Regions from separate parts of the Streptomyces sp. NPDC048643 genome, predicted to be linked through region 1. Evidence: riboswitches for the same ligand, from Rfam matches in the RefSeq annotation. Region 1 holds a riboswitch; the other holds the start of a gene.

Region 1 (7,229 bases):
TAGGTGCCGAGTTCGACGGTGCGGGGCAGGAAGGGGCCGGGCCGGGTGAGGGCGATCAGGTCGAGGATCTCGGGCACGTCGGCGGGTCCCAGCCGGACCGCTTCGGGAGCGGGCGCGGTGTCCAGTTCGGTGGCGACCAACTGCACTCCGTAGCCGCTCTGTTCGGTCGTCCAGTCGTCGGGCACGGTCTGGACCGCGGTGACCGGGGTGACCGCGCCGGGTCCGAGAAGTTCGGCGAGATCGTCCCAGGAGCGGGGGTCGGCGGGGTCGGCGAGGGCGGCGAACGGGGACACGTCGGTGGGATAGCGGGCGGCGCGGCCCACGCGTTCGGCGAGGTGGGCGTGCGGACCGGTCAGCGCGGCCCAGGCCGCGTTGTCGAGGATGTGCGGGGCGGTCGGGCTCGGGGAGGGGGCGGGGTGGACGCTGGTGGACATGGCGGTGCGGGTCTCCGTATCGGGAAAGCGGCCGGACGCGCCCCGGGACCCCGCCGCGTGACGGCGGAGTCCCCTGAGGTGGGCGGTGGTTCAGGAGTTGCTGAGCGGCAGGCCGGGCGGGTTGACCTGGGAGGTGTCGACGGCCTCGTTGGAGAGGTTCCAGGCGGCCAGCCACTTGGCGTACTGACCGTTCTTGACGAGGTGGTTGATGGCGTCCGCGAGCGGCTTGGCGAGCCCGCTGTCCTTCTTCGCGGTGGCCGCGATCAGCCCCTGGAGGGTCTCCCCCGCTCCGGAGAACGTGCCCGCGTTGCGCGTCGGGTTGGGCGTCTTGGCGGTCTGGGTGACGTGGTAGGCGATGCCGGGGTTGGGGCCGAAGGACACGTCGATCTTTCCGCTGGACAGGGCCAGGGCGGTGGCGTTGTTGTCCTGGTAGTACTTGACGTTGAGCTTCTTGCCCTCCTTGGCGAGCTTCGCCTTCCACTCGAGGAGGATCTTCTCCTGGTTGGTGCCGGCGCTCACCGCGACGGTCTTGCCCGCCAGGTTCCGGTAGTCGCCGTCGAAGTTCCAGGTGCTCTTCTTCTGCACCTCGAAGCCGAGGTTGTCCTGCCGGTAGGAGGCGAACTCGTACTTCTTCTTGCGCTCCTCGGTGTCGGTGACGTTGGAGAAGGCGACGTCGACCTTGCCGCTGTCGATGCCGACGAAGAGGTTCTCCCAGGTCGAGTTCTTCACCTCCGGCTTGAGTCCGAGGACCGCGGCGACCAGCCGGCCGAGGTCGGGTTCGGCGCCGGTGAGCGTCTTCTGGTCCCCACCCACGTAGGCGAGCGGCGCGAAGCCGGCGGGCAGCGCGCCGACGCCGATCCTCAACGTGCCGCTCTTCGCGACGGACTTGGGCAGCTCCGCGCTGATCGACTTGACCTCGGACACCTTCAGCTTCGTCTCCTTGGCGGCGCCGTTGGAGAGCGCGCCGACGGTGACGGATCCGGCCGAGGCGTCCTGCGTCCGGGTTGCCGCGTCACTGTCACCCCCGCACGCGGCGAGCCCGGCGGCGAGGGAGGCGACGGCCGCTGTGGCGGTGACGCCGCGAAGAATTCTGCTGTTCAAGGGGAGGGTGCGCATGACTGTCCTTGTCGGGTGTGTGCGGTGAGGGTGTGGGGGGCGCGGTCCCGGCGGGCCGCGACATCGGGTGGGCGTGGTCGTGCGTGCCGGCGGGCCGTGCGGAGGCCCGCCCCGGCAGGTGGCCGGCTGTTGCTCGGCGTCGGGGGTCGGTCAGAGGACCTTGCTCAGGAAGTCCTTGGTGCGCTCCTGCCGCGGGTTGTCCAACACCTGCGCGGGCGGGCCCTGTTCGACGATGCGGCCGCCGTCCATGAAGACGACCCGGTCGGCGATCTCGCGGGCGAAGCCGATCTCGTGGGTGACGATGACGAGGGTGGTGCCGCTTCTGGCCAGATCCTTGATGACGGCGAGTACCTCGCCGACGAGTTCGGGGTCGAGCGCGGACGTCGGTTCGTCGAAGAGGATGACCCCGGGCCGCAGGGCGAGGGCGCGGGCGATGGCCACCCGCTGCTGCTGTCCGCCCGACAACTGCCTCGGGTAGGCACCGGACTTGTCCGCCAGGCCCACGCGGGTGAGCAGATCGCGGGCCAGTTGCTGGGCCTCGGGCTTGGACAGTTTGCCGGTCGCCACGGGTGCCGCGGCCACGTTGTCCAGCACGGTCAGGTGCGGGAAGAGGTTGAAGTTCTGGAAGACGAACCCGATGCGGCTGCGCTGGCCGAGGATGACGCGCTCGCTCAGTTCCTTGAGGCGCTCGCCGTGCCTGCGGACCCCGATGAGCTCGCCGTTCAGGCTGACATGGCCGACTTCCGGCTTCTCCAGATGGTTGATGACCCGCAGGAGGGTCGATTTACCCGACCCCGAGGGTCCGAGGATGACCGTGACCTCACCGGGTCGCACGGTCAACTCGACTCCGTCCAGCACCTGGTGGGCGCCGTACCACTTGTGCACGTCGTGCACCTCGACCGCGGCGGGCTGGATCTCCAGCGCTCCGATCACCTCGGTCGCCGAGGCCGCGTCCGGCACGGCGTCCTCGGGAGCCGTCCTCGTCTTCACCGTCGTCCGACGCGCTTCGCCGCTCATGTCGCCGTCTCCCTGCGGAGTCGGGCCTGCGCGTCGCGCAGACCGTTCCGTACCTTCTGCAGCGGGGTCGGCGGCAGGGTGCGCAGCGCGCCCCGCGAGTAGTGCCGCTCGACGTAGAACTGGATGACGGACACGACGCTGGTCAGGATCAGGTACCAGGCGGTGGCGACCAGGAGCAGCGGCACGATGTCGCCGGGATAGGTGCTGCCCATGCTCTGCACGGAGCCGAAGAGGTCCAGCAGGGAGACGTAGAAGACCAGGGAGGTGCCCTTGATCAGGCCGATCAGCTGGTTCACGTAGTTGGGGGTGATGGAGCGCAGCGCCTGCGGGAAGACGATCCTCGCGAACTGGTACCGCTTCGGCAGGCCCAGCGCGGAGGCCGCCTCGTGCTGGCCCTGGTCGACCGAGAGGAGGCCGCCGCGCACCACTTCGGAGGCGTAGGCCGCTTCGTTGAGGCTGAGGCCGATGACGGCGACGGCCATGTCGGTGGCGAGACGGGACTCGTCAAAGGAGAAGAAGGCCGGCCCGAACGGCACTCCGACACTCAGCGTCCTGTACAGGGCGCTGAAGTTGTAGAGGAAGAGCAGGACGACGATGAGCGGCACCGAGCGGAACAGCCAGGTGTAGACCCAGCTCACGGCGCGGAGCACCGGGCTCGGCGAGAGCCGGGCCAGCGCCAGCAGGATGCCGCCGAGAAGGCCCAACACCGCGCTGTACGCCGCGACTTCGAGCGTGATGAGCAGACCGTCGAGGATCGTCGGGCGCAGGAACCAGTACTGGAACCGGTCCCACTGGTAGAAGGGGTTGGTCACCAGGCCGTGGGCGATCTGGGCGACCAGCACGAGCACGACGGCCGTGATGATCCAGCGGCCGGGACGCCGGAGCGGAAGGACGCGCTGCGCCGTCAGGGGCTTCGGCGCGGCGGGGACGTCGGAACGGGGGATCACCTCGGCGGGCGGCGCTGATCCGGAGGACACAGCTATGCCCGGAGATTCACTCATGGAGAGCTCCAGCGGATTCGGACACCCCGGACCACGGCGAGCGGCAGCGTGATGTGGAGCCGTGAGGGCTCAGCACACGACGAGACACGGGCGCACGGGAACGGGGGCTGGACGGAGAGGGGGACACCGCGACAGCGGTGGTCGTCAGAGACTCGGAGGAAGAGCCGTCAGCCTTGGCGGAGGGTGCGACACATGCCCGTACACAGTGCGCTGTTGACGCGCAGCAGGTCGACGGAGCGGTCCGCGCACAGCACGTCGCGGCCGAGGCGCCGCCAAGCGGCCGTCCCGTCAGCTGCGTACATCGCTGTCACCATCACTTCTCCGGCCCTGGGGCATCTCGTTGTGGGCCGCACGTTAGGCCCGGCCCGAAAAGAATGTCAATGCGCGTGCCCACCAGGTGAGACCGCGTCGTCCGCCTTCTTGACGGCGCCGCGGGGCGCATCGAGACTGGCATGGACGGTCACGATTGTCAGCGCCCACGGCGCGGGTTCGCCCGCTCCTGTGGTCATCGGCCCCGGCTCGCTGACAGGCAACCCTTCCACCGCGACGGGGTGCCCCGGGTGACGACCGGGTCCCGCCGGTGCGGTGGGGCAAGCGTGGTCTCGCGTCCCGCGAGCCCCGGAGGTGGGACCGGTGAGAATGCCGAGGAACGACTTGACGAGGCGCCTGCACATCGATCTGTTGCGCGTCTCCAGCGCCTACTGATCCGCTGCCGGCCCGTTTCGGTCCTGGCCCGCGCGTTCGGCGCGGTCGCTTCGCATTCAGCCGCTCATCGCCCATGCCCACAAGGCGGCGATGGCTTCCTCGTTCCCCCTAGGGAGAGTCATGCCCGAGACAGCTTCGCGCGGTTCCAGCACAGCCGGATCCCGTCCCTGCGGCCAGAGTTCGACCACCCACACCGATGACGGAGAAGGTCTGTTCACCCGCGCCGGTGGCCCGAGTCCGTCCCCTTCGGCCACCCGCTCCAGGACCTCCGTCCCGCCCCTCCCCCGCACCGCCCACAGCCGCATCGGAGTCGGTCTGGCCGGCGGCTTCTACCCGGCGCCGCACCGCTACGAGGTGTATCTCGCGGCGAGTTGTCCGCGCTCGCTGCGTATCTCGATCACACTCGGCCTGCTGGGCCTGACGAACTCGGTCGCCACGACCCTGCTCACCCACCCCGCCGGAACGCCCGACGCCTTCGCCTCGCTGCGCCGCGCCTACGAGGCCACCGAACACCACTACGACGGACCGTTCACGGCACCCGCGCTCTGCGACCGCTGGACCGGACGCATCGTCAGCAACGACACCTCCGACATCCTCCGCGACCTCACCGGCCTGCCGTCCGAGCACGCGGGGGGCGACGCGCCCACCCTGCTCCCGCCGTCCCTGGCGGCCGACATCGAGGCCCTTCGGGACCTTCTCGACCGGGACGTCACCCCGTCCGCGCGCCCCACGGACCGCACGGCGGCCCTGGATCTCCTGGACTGCCAACTCACCGGCGCCGCGTTCGTGTTGGGGGACAGCCTGACAGCGGCGGATGTGGACGCGTGGGTGGCTCTCTCCCAACTCGGCCCGGCCGAAGTCCTGTGCTCCCACCCGCGCCTGCGCGACTACGTCCACCGCCTCGGTGAGCTCCCCGCCTTCCGGACCGGGAACGACGGAGTGCGCGCCGCGGCGTGAGCCCCGGCCCGCGAGGAAAGGGCCGAAGTCCTCGCGGGCCTCTCCCACGACCCACTCGTGTCTGGCCACGCGGGCCCGCGGAAGCGGCAGGCGCCCACGGGTCAGCCGGCCGCCTCCTCGCCCGTCTCGCACTCCACGGCCCTGGGCGCGGGCACCGGTGCCGGGGGCTTGTCGACGGTGGCGCGCAGGCTGCGTACCTGGGGTGACAACAGGGTGGCCGCCGTGGCCAGGACGATCAGGGCGGCGCACCCCGCCAGGGCCTTGTCCGTCCCCACGGCGGTGGCGACGGGCCCGGCGACGAGCAGTCCGAGCGGTGCGAGAGCCAGCGAGCCGAACCAGTCGTAGGAACTGACGCGGGAGAGCACCTGCTCCGGGATCTCCCGCTGGATGGTGGTGGCCCAGAGCACTCCGAAGACGTCCGAGGTGACACCCGTGCCGAACATGGCCCCGGCGATCAGCCAGACCGGGGCCGCCACGCTGAGCAGGGCGATCGGCACGGCGGCCGGGAAAGTGCACAGGACGGCCACCAGAAGGGGTCGGCGCACGCGGACCCGGGCGGCGAGTCCCGCGCCGGCGACGGTGCCGACGGCCTGCGCCGCCACGATCACCGACCAGGCCCTCGCTCCGCCGAAGTGCCGCTCGGCCGTCAGTGGGCCGAGGACGCCGACGTTGGCGTTGAGTGCCGCGACGACCACCGCGTACTGCGCCACCACGGCCCACAGCCACTGCCGGGAGGCGAACTCCCGCCAGCCCTCGCGCAGATCGGCCCATCCCGACGTCCGGCCGCGCGGTCTCGTGGTCACCCGCAGCCGGGCGGTCAGCAGCGCGCTGACGACGAACGACGCGGCGTTGAGCGCGAGCGCCCACCCCGGGCCGACCAGCGCGACCGTCACGCCCGCCAGCGCGAGGCCCAGCAGGAGGGAGCTGTTGGTGGCCATCCGCAGCAGTCCGTTGGCCCGTTGCAGCCGGTCTCGTGGCACGACGAGCGGCAGCATGCCGTCCATCGCCGGCGCGAACAGCGCCGACGCGGTTCCGGCGGCCACCGCCAGCAGGCACATGGCCGCCAGGGGTGCGTGCCCGGTGAGCACCATCGCCGCGAGTCCGGCGTAGGCGCCCGCGCCGAGGACGTCCGCGAGGGCCATCAACCGCGAGCGCGACATCCGGTCCGCGATCACTCCGCCCATGAGGATGAACGCCAGTTGGGGCACGGCCTGGCAGGCCAGGACCAGCGACAGCCGGCCCGCGCTCGCTCCCGGCAGGGCGAGCACCGCGAACGCCAGCGCCACCCGCGCGAAACCGTTGCCGAGCACGGAGACGACCCGAGCGGAGGCGAGCAGGACGAACCGCCGGTCGCGCCACAACGTCGATTCACCCAGAGAGACCGTCACGGCCAGGCACCCTAGAGGGCCCCGACCGGCGCACGATGAGATCCAGCCAGTCGCGGTTACTCCACGCCCATGCCACAGCCCAGTCCGGAACCCGGGGCCGCGGGGCCGCTCCGGGCGACGGTCGTCAGGGCGCCGGCACCCGTGAGGACGGCGGGTGCCGGTTCCACGGAGTCCTGAACCGTCGGCTTGCGGAGCAGCAGCAGGGCCGCGTCGTCGTGCAGCCGTCCCCCGACGTGTGCCTGCAGTTCGGCGTCGAGGGCGTCGAGAGTGGCCGCCGGCTCGTCGGAGACGTGCCGGGCCAGGCCCTCGGCGAGGGGATAGAACGCCCGGCCGTGGTCACGGGCTTCGGTGACCCCGTCGGTGTAGAGGAGGAGCTGGTCCCCGTCGGCCAGCGGGAGCACCTGCAGGCTGGGCGTCTCGCACGTCAGCCCTCGCAGTCCGAGCGGCGGCGCCGGGTGGGCGGGCTCGACCGACGACACGTGTCCGGAGGCACGGACGTGCAACGGCGGCGCGTGTCCGCAGTTGACGACCTCCAGCCGGCCCGGCTCCGGGTATCCGGCGACCACCGCGGTGACGAAGTCGTCGTATCCGAGGTTGCGTGCCAGGCTCCG
Region 2 (7,229 bases), on a different contig from region 1:
GGTCTGACGCTCGGGGTGGCGCTGTTCGCGATCGGCGCGGGCGCGGTCCACTGGGCCCGCACCCTGATGTCCGACGTGGAGATCGCCGACGAGCGTCACGCGATCGAGGCGGAGCCCGAGGTCAAGGCCAAGGTCCTGGCCGACTTCAAGCAGGGTGCCAAGGAGTCCGCGCTCGGCCGTCGCAAGCTGATCCGCAACACGATGTTCGGCGCGCTGGCCCTGTTCCCGCTCTCCGGCGTCATGCTGCTGCGCGACCTCGGTCCGCTGCCCGGCACCAAGCTCCGCCACACCCTGTGGTCCAAGGGCAAGCTCCTCGTCAACATGAACACCAACGAGCCGCTCCGTCCCTCGGACGTGGCCGTCGGTTCTCTGACCTTCGTCAAGCCCGAGGGCCTGGAGGAGCACGACGAGGACTTCCAGAAGGAGATCGCCAAGGCGGCCCTGATGATCATCCGGCTCCAGCCGGACAACATCAAGGACAAGCAGGAACTCGAGTGGTCCTACCAGGGCATCGTGGCGTACTCGAAGATCTGCACCCACGTCGGCTGCCCGATCTCGCTGTACGAGCAGCAGACGCACCACGCGCTGTGCCCGTGCCACCAGTCCACCTTCGACCTCTCCGACGGTGCCCGAGTCATCTTCGGCCCGGCCGGTCACCCGCTGCCGCAGCTGCGCATCGGCGTGAACGATGAGGGTTACCTCGAAGCGCTCGGCGACTTCGAAGTGCCCGTCGGTCCTGCATTCTGGGAGCGCGGATGAGCACTACCACCACCTCCGACTCGCGCTCGCGCGAGAAGGCGCCCGCCGGTGAGCGGGTAGCCGACTGGGCCGACGGCCGCCTGGGGATCTACTCCCTGGCCAAGGCCAACATGCGCAAGATCTTTCCCGACCACTGGTCGTTCATGCTGGGTGAGATCTGCCTCTACAGCTTCATCATCATCATCCTCACGGGTGTGTACCTGACGCTGTTCTTCCACCCCTCGATGAACGAGGTGGAGTACCACGGCAGCTACGTCCCGCTGCAGGGACAGCTGATGTCCGAGGCGTTCAACTCGACCATGCACATCTCCTTCGATGTGCGCGGTGGTCTGCTGATCCGTCAGATCCACCACTGGGCCGCGCTGATCTTCCTCGCCGGCATGTTCGTGCACATGATGCGCGTGTTCTTCACGGGTGCGTTCCGCAAGCCCCGTGAGGTCAACTGGGTCTTCGGATTCCTGCTGTTCGTCCTCGGCATGTTCACCGGCTTCACCGGTTACTCGCTCCCGGACGACCTGCTCTCCGGCACCGGTGTCCGCTTCATGGAGGGCGCGGTCCTGTCCGTGCCGATCGTCGGCACGTACCTGTCGTTCTTCCTCTTCGGCGGCGAGTTCCCGGGCGGCGACTTCGTGGCCCGCTTCTACTCGGTGCACGTGCTGCTGCTGCCGGGCATCATGCTCGGCCTGGTCGTCGGCCACCTGATCCTGGTCTTCTACCACAAGCACACCCAGTTCGCGGGCCCCGGCAAGACGAACAAGAACGTCGTCGGCATGCCGCTGCTGCCGGTCTACATGGCCAAGGCCGGAGGCTTCTTCTTCCTGGTCTTCGGTGTCATCGCGGCCATCGCGGCGGTCGCCTCGATCAACCCGATCTGGTCGCTCGGCCCCTACCGTCCGGACCAGGTGTCCACGGGCGCCCAGCCGGACTGGTACATGGGCTTCTCCGAGGGCCTGATCCGTGTCATGCCGGGCTGGGAGATCAACCTCTGGGGTCACACGCTCGTCCTGGGCGTGTTCATCCCGCTGGTCATCTTCCCGCTGGTCCTGGTCGCGATCGCGGTCTACCCGTTCATCGAGTCCTGGGTCACCGGGGACAAGCGCGAGCACCACATCCTGGACCGCCCGCGCAACGTCCCGACCCGGACCGCGTTCGGCGTCGCCTGGATCAGCTGGTACTTCGTGCTCCTCGTCGGCGGCGGCAACGACATCTGGGCCACGCACTTCCACCTGGCGATCAACTCGATCACCTGGTTCGTGCGTATCGCCTTCTTCGTCGTGCCGGTGCTCACGTTCCTCGCCACCAAGCGGATCTGCCTCGGCCTCCAGCGCCGGGACCGGGACAAGGTGCTGCACGGCCGCGAGTCGGGCATCATCAAGCGCCTGCCGCACGGTGAGTTCATCGAGGTGCACGAGCCGCTCAGCCAGGACGCGCTGCACACGCTCACCGCGCACGATCAGTACAAGCCGGCCGAGATCGGCCCGGCGGTCGACGAGAACGGTGTCGAGCGCAAGGTCAACAGCGCGCAGAAGCTGCGCGCCAAGATGAGCAAGGGCTTCTACGGGGAGGACAACCAGATCCCCAAGCCCACCGTCGAGGAGTACAAGGAGATCACGAGCGGCCACGGCCACCACTGATCCCCGCGACACCCCCGGTTCGCCACGGCAGGAGCCCCGTCCACGGACGGGGCTCTTCGCCGTCTCCGGGGCTGGATAGGGTGGACTCACCCCCGTGCTGCGGGGCGAACCCACTCGCATGACCCATGAACCCAGGAGCGACCATGAGCGCTGTGAACCCCGCTGGAGGCGACACCGCGGCGGCCCGTTCCTGGCCCGAGGTACTGAACGGCCTCCTCGAAGGCCGCGACCAGAGCGCGGACGACACGGCCTGGGCGATGGACCGCATCATGCGCGGCGAGGCGACCGACGCGCAGATCGCCGGCTTCGTGGTGGCACTGCGGGCCAAGGGTGAGACCGTCCAGGAGATCTCCGGCCTCGTCCGGGCGATGTACGAACACGCCAACGTGATCGAGGTGCCGGGGCGGACCGTCGACATCGTCGGCACGGGCGGCGACGGGGCGAAGACGGTCAACATCTCCACGATGTCCTCGATCGTGGTGGCCGGCACCGGCGCCAAGGTCGTCAAGCACGGCAACCGTGCCGCGTCCTCCGCGTCCGGCTCCTCGGACGTCCTGGAGAAGCTCGGCGTCAATCTCCAGCTGACGGTCAAACGGGTCGCGGAGGTGGCCGAGGAGGCCGGGATCACCTTCTGCTTCGCGGTCAAGTTCCACCCGGCGCTGCGCCATGTGGCGGCGGCGCGCGGACAGCTCGGCATCCGGACGACCTTCAACGTGCTGGGGCCGCTGACGAACCCGGCCCGGGTCAGGGCCCAGGCGGTCGGGGTCGCCGACCCCCGGATGGCGCCCATCGTGGCGGGCGTCTTCGCCGAGCGCGGCAACTCCTCGCTCGTCTTCCGCGGCGACGACGGCCTCGACGAGCTGACCACCACCGCCGGCTCCCGGGTCTGGGTGGTCCGCGACGGCAAGGTCACCGAGGAACACTTCCACCCCCGTGACGTCGGCCTCGACGTCGTTCCGGTGGAGGCGCTGCGCGGCGCCGACGCGGCGTACAACGCGGAGGTCGCCCGGCGTCTGCTGGACGGCGAGACCGGTCCGGTGCGCGACGCCGTGCTGCTGAACTCGGCGGCCGCCCTGGTGGCGCTGTCGCCGGCCGACGCACCGCTCGCCGACCAGCTCCGGGCCGGTATGGCGAAGGCCGCCGAGGCGATCGACTCCGGGGCGGCCAAGCGCACCCTCGACCGGTGGGTGGCGGCCAGCAACGCCTGAGGCGCCGGTGATGTGACGCAGGGCGCGGTCCAGAATCCGGACCGCGCCTTGCGCGTCGAAGATCTTCTGGCAAGATGCTGTATCAGGTCATGAGCGACAGCCATCAGGCCCCGGCCGGCTGTCCGGCAACCCTCCGTCCGTGGCGGGGTGCCCCGGGTGAAGACCAGGCCGTAGGCAGCGAGGTCTGCGGCAAGCGCGGACCCCTCCCACTCTTTCGAGTGGACGTAACCAGGGGTCCTGGTCGTTCGAGGGAGCCTTCTGTGAGCAAGCGAATGCGATAGGGCGCCGAGCCCCGCCTCCGCACACCCCTTTTTCCCCTTCCTGCGCCGAGCGCTGCCCCCGGGCGGCCGGCTCGCGCGGCGATCCCGCCTGCCTCACAGGAGCCCGCCATGTCTGTCACCACCGCCGCCGACACCTCCGTCTGTGCCCCGCTGCCGGTCCTGGGCCGGGACGTCACCGTTCCGCTCGTCACCGGCGGCGAGGTCACCTACGCCGCGCTCGACTACGCCGCCAGCGCGCCCGCCCTCCAGCGGGTGTGGGACGACGTCGCGGCGTACGCCCCGTACTACGGCAGCGTCCACCGGGGTGCCGGGTACCTCTCGCAGCTGTCCACCGACCTGTTCGAGAACGCCCGCAGGACCGTCGCGGAGTTCCTCGACTGCCGGACCGACGACCAGGTCGTCTTCACCCGCTCCACCACCGACTCGCTCAACCTGCTCGCCGCCGCGCTGCCGGCCGACTGCCAGGTCTTCGTCTTCGAGACCGAGCACCACGCCTCGCTGCTGCCCTGGCGCGACGCCCGGGTGACGTACCTGAACGCCCCGCGCACCCACGGCGAGGCCGTCGCGACCCTGGAGCACGCCCTCGCGGCCCGCGACCCCCACGGGCCGGCCCTCGTCTGCGTCACCGGCGCCTCGAACGTCACGGGGGAGCTGTGGCCGGTGCGGGAGCTCGCCGCCGCCGCGCACGCCCACGGCGCCCGGATCGTCCTCGACGCCGCCCAGCTCGCCCCGCACCACCCGGTGTCGGTCCAGGACCTCGACGTCGACTGGGTCGCCTTCTCCGGGCACAAGCTGTACGCGCCGTTCGGTTCCGGTGTCCTCGCGGGACGCTCCGACTGGCTGCGCGAGGCCGACCCGTACCTGGCGGGCGGCGGCGCCAGCCGCAAGGTCACCCGGCGCGCGGACGGCGGCGTGGACGTCGAGTGGCACGACAGCGCGGCCCGGCACGAGGCCGGCTCGCCGAACGTGATCGGCGTCTACTCCATCGCCTCTGCCTGCAAGGCGCTCACCGAGGAGGGCTTCGACAACCTCCTCGCCCGGGAGCGGCACCTGATCCGCACCGTCCGCGCCGGCCTCGCCGAGGTCCCGGAGGTCCGGATCCTCTCCCTCTTCGGTGACGACGCCCCGCGGGTCGGCGTCCTCTCCTTCGTCGTCGAGGGCTGGAACAGCTCGCACTTCGCGGCCGCGCTGTCCGCCGAGTACGGCATCGGCGTCCGCGACGGCCTCTTCTGCGCCCACCCGCTGGTCCGCACGCTGCTCGGCAGCGACCCCGAGACCCAGGGGGAGTGCGGCGCCCCGGAGGCGGCGCCCGGCGAGAAGTCCCTCAACGCCATCCGCGTCAGCTTCGGCGCCGGTACGCCCGACGAGCACGTCGAGCGGTTCGTCCGCGCGGTGCGCGAGCTGGTGCGGGACGGCGCGCGGTGGCAGTACCGCACCCAGGACGGCCGCTGCGTGCCGGCGGTCTAGGAACGCACGAAGAACCGCCGCGGGGCGGCGTACGCCTCGGTCAGGAGTCGAGACCGATCGCGAACGCCGCCTCCAGGTCGTGCTGGGAGTACGTACGGAACGCCACGTGCGTGTCCGTCGCCTCGACGCCCGGGATCTTGCTGATGCTGCCGGGGATGACGTCCGCGAGGTCGTCGTGGGACCTGACCCGGACCATGGCGATGAGGTCGTAGGTGCCGGTGACGGAGAAGACCTCGCTGACGCTCTCCAGCGACGCGATCGACTCGGCGATCTCGGGGATCCGGTCCACGCTGGTCTTGATGAGGACGATCGCGGTGATCACGGCTGGTTCTCTCCCTAGGGGGCCACTGCTGGGGATCTCACCCTACTCGCGCTCCACCTGGCCCCGTCCGTCCGGCGGGGCGCCGACCGTGGCTCCCACGACGGGCACGGCGGTGCCGCGGCGCCCGAACCGCACCCACGCGTAGACGAAGCCCAGGGAGAAGCCCACCAGGTGCGCCAGATAGGCGACGCCTGGGCCCGACTCGCTCTGGCCCGCCGCCAGCCACTGCAGGGTGAACCAGAACGGCAGCACCACCCAGGCCGGGAACCGCAACGGCAGGAAGAACAGGAACGGGAGGAGACTGGTCACCCTGGCCTTGGGGAACAGGTACAGGAACGCGCCGAGCACCGCGGAGATCGCCCCGGACGCCCCGACCAGGGACTGTTCCGAGGACGCGTTGGCGGCCGCGTAGCCGAGCAGGGCCAGGTATCCGCACCCGAGGTAGAACAGCGCGAACTCCACATGGCCCATGCGTTCCTCGGTCAGCAGCCCGAAGACGTAGAAGAAGAGCATGTTGCCCAGGAGGTGGAGCCAGCTGCCGTGGATGAACAGGGCGGTGGCCGGGGTGAGCACCTCACGGAGTGGCCCGCCGAACAGATCGGCCGGCACCACGCCCCAGCGCCGGAAGTACGCCCGCTGGACGGCCAGCAGCTCGTCCCCGGCGCCGTACACGGGATCGAGGCCCGAGGCGGGACCGATGACGAAGATCAGACAGCACAGGACGATCAGCCCGTACGTCACCGGTGCCGACTGGGACCGCACCGCTCTGCCGATTGCCGTACTCCAATTGCCGATCATGGTGCAGAGCATGACGTACCGGACGGATCGGTACAGACAGCCTCGCCGCCGTGGACGGCCGAGCGTCGACTACCCGCCAGGCCGTAGGGTTACGAGCCACATGTACCGGGCGACCGGTGCCGGACGGACACTAGAAGGAAGCGACTGCCCTATGACGGTTCCCCTGCCGGACGCCAAGACGCGCTGGCGCTGCTCGCTCTGCGGCAACCTCACGCGGTTCGACGTCACCCGCTCCTCGAAGGTCGTCGAGTACCTGCACCTCGACCTCGCCGGTGAGCCGAAGGTCGAGGAGCGCGAGGTGGTCAGTGAGACCATCGAGTCGGTGCGGTGTCGCTGGTGCAACGCGGTGGATCAGGTCGAACTCGTGGACAGGCCGGGTGCCGGCTCCTGAGGGAGCGGGCCCCGCACGGATATTGGGGTGACGGATGATGGAGACCACAGGCGGGGAGCCGGACGACGGCGCCGCCGAGGTGCTCGATCGTCCGCTGCCCGACGGTGTGCGCCGACGCGTCGTGCAGATCGTCTCGGACGGTTTCGGCGGGCTGACGCTGGCCGAACTGCCCGCGCAGCTGCGGCAGTACGCCCGTTTCGCGCCGAACCGGCGGGCCAAGTTCGCCGGTACCGCCATGGCGGCGGCGCTGGAGACGGACCCGCTGTTCAGACAGCGCATCGCCGAGAAGCTGAGAGAGACGCAGCCCGAGCTGACCGCGGCCCTCGACTCGGCCGCGCCACCCCCGGCCGCGGATCCGCTGGACGTGGC

What was found. A riboswitch is a leader RNA that binds a small molecule or an ion and turns the genes downstream of it on or off. The one in region 1 is predicted to bind S-adenosylmethionine.
Region 2: it holds a riboswitch for S-adenosylmethionine, as region 1 does, so the genes downstream of both, AB0C62_RS40330 (aminotransferase class V-fold PLP-dependent enzyme) here and AB0C62_RS06765 (putative leader peptide) in region 1, are expected to answer to the same signal.

What each region holds. Positions count from the first base shown of each region.
Region 1 covers NZ_JBEZHO010000005.1:15,108-22,336, reverse strand. Annotated here, with positions in the region: gene AB0C62_RS06790 (GNAT family N-acetyltransferase) at 1-434, opposite strand, end outside; gene AB0C62_RS06785 (ABC transporter substrate-binding protein) at 525-1,550, opposite strand; gene AB0C62_RS06780 (amino acid ABC transporter ATP-binding protein) at 1,701-2,465, opposite strand; gene AB0C62_RS06775 (amino acid ABC transporter permease) at 2,564-3,568, opposite strand; gene AB0C62_RS06770 (hypothetical protein) at 3,736-3,870, opposite strand; SAM riboswitch class IV at 4,027-4,171, shown strand; gene AB0C62_RS06765 (putative leader peptide) at 4,208-4,273, shown strand; gene AB0C62_RS06760 (cell envelope biogenesis protein OmpA) at 4,394-5,230, shown strand; gene AB0C62_RS06755 (MFS transporter) at 5,332-6,618, opposite strand; gene AB0C62_RS06750 (PP2C family protein-serine/threonine phosphatase) at 6,675-7,229, opposite strand, start outside.
Region 2 covers NZ_JBEZHO010000080.1:7,742-14,970, reverse strand. Annotated here, with positions in the region: gene AB0C62_RS40345 (Rieske 2Fe-2S domain-containing protein) at 1-759, shown strand, start outside; gene AB0C62_RS40340 (cytochrome bc complex cytochrome b subunit) at 756-2,393, shown strand; gene trpD (anthranilate phosphoribosyltransferase) at 2,537-3,601, shown strand; SAM riboswitch class IV at 3,687-3,803, shown strand; gene AB0C62_RS40330 (aminotransferase class V-fold PLP-dependent enzyme) at 3,991-5,349, shown strand; gene AB0C62_RS40325 (Lrp/AsnC ligand binding domain-containing protein) at 5,390-5,671, opposite strand; gene AB0C62_RS40320 (rhomboid family intramembrane serine protease) at 5,714-6,469, opposite strand; gene AB0C62_RS40315 (hypothetical protein) at 6,621-6,860, shown strand; gene AB0C62_RS40310 (NYN domain-containing protein) at 6,895-7,229, shown strand, end outside.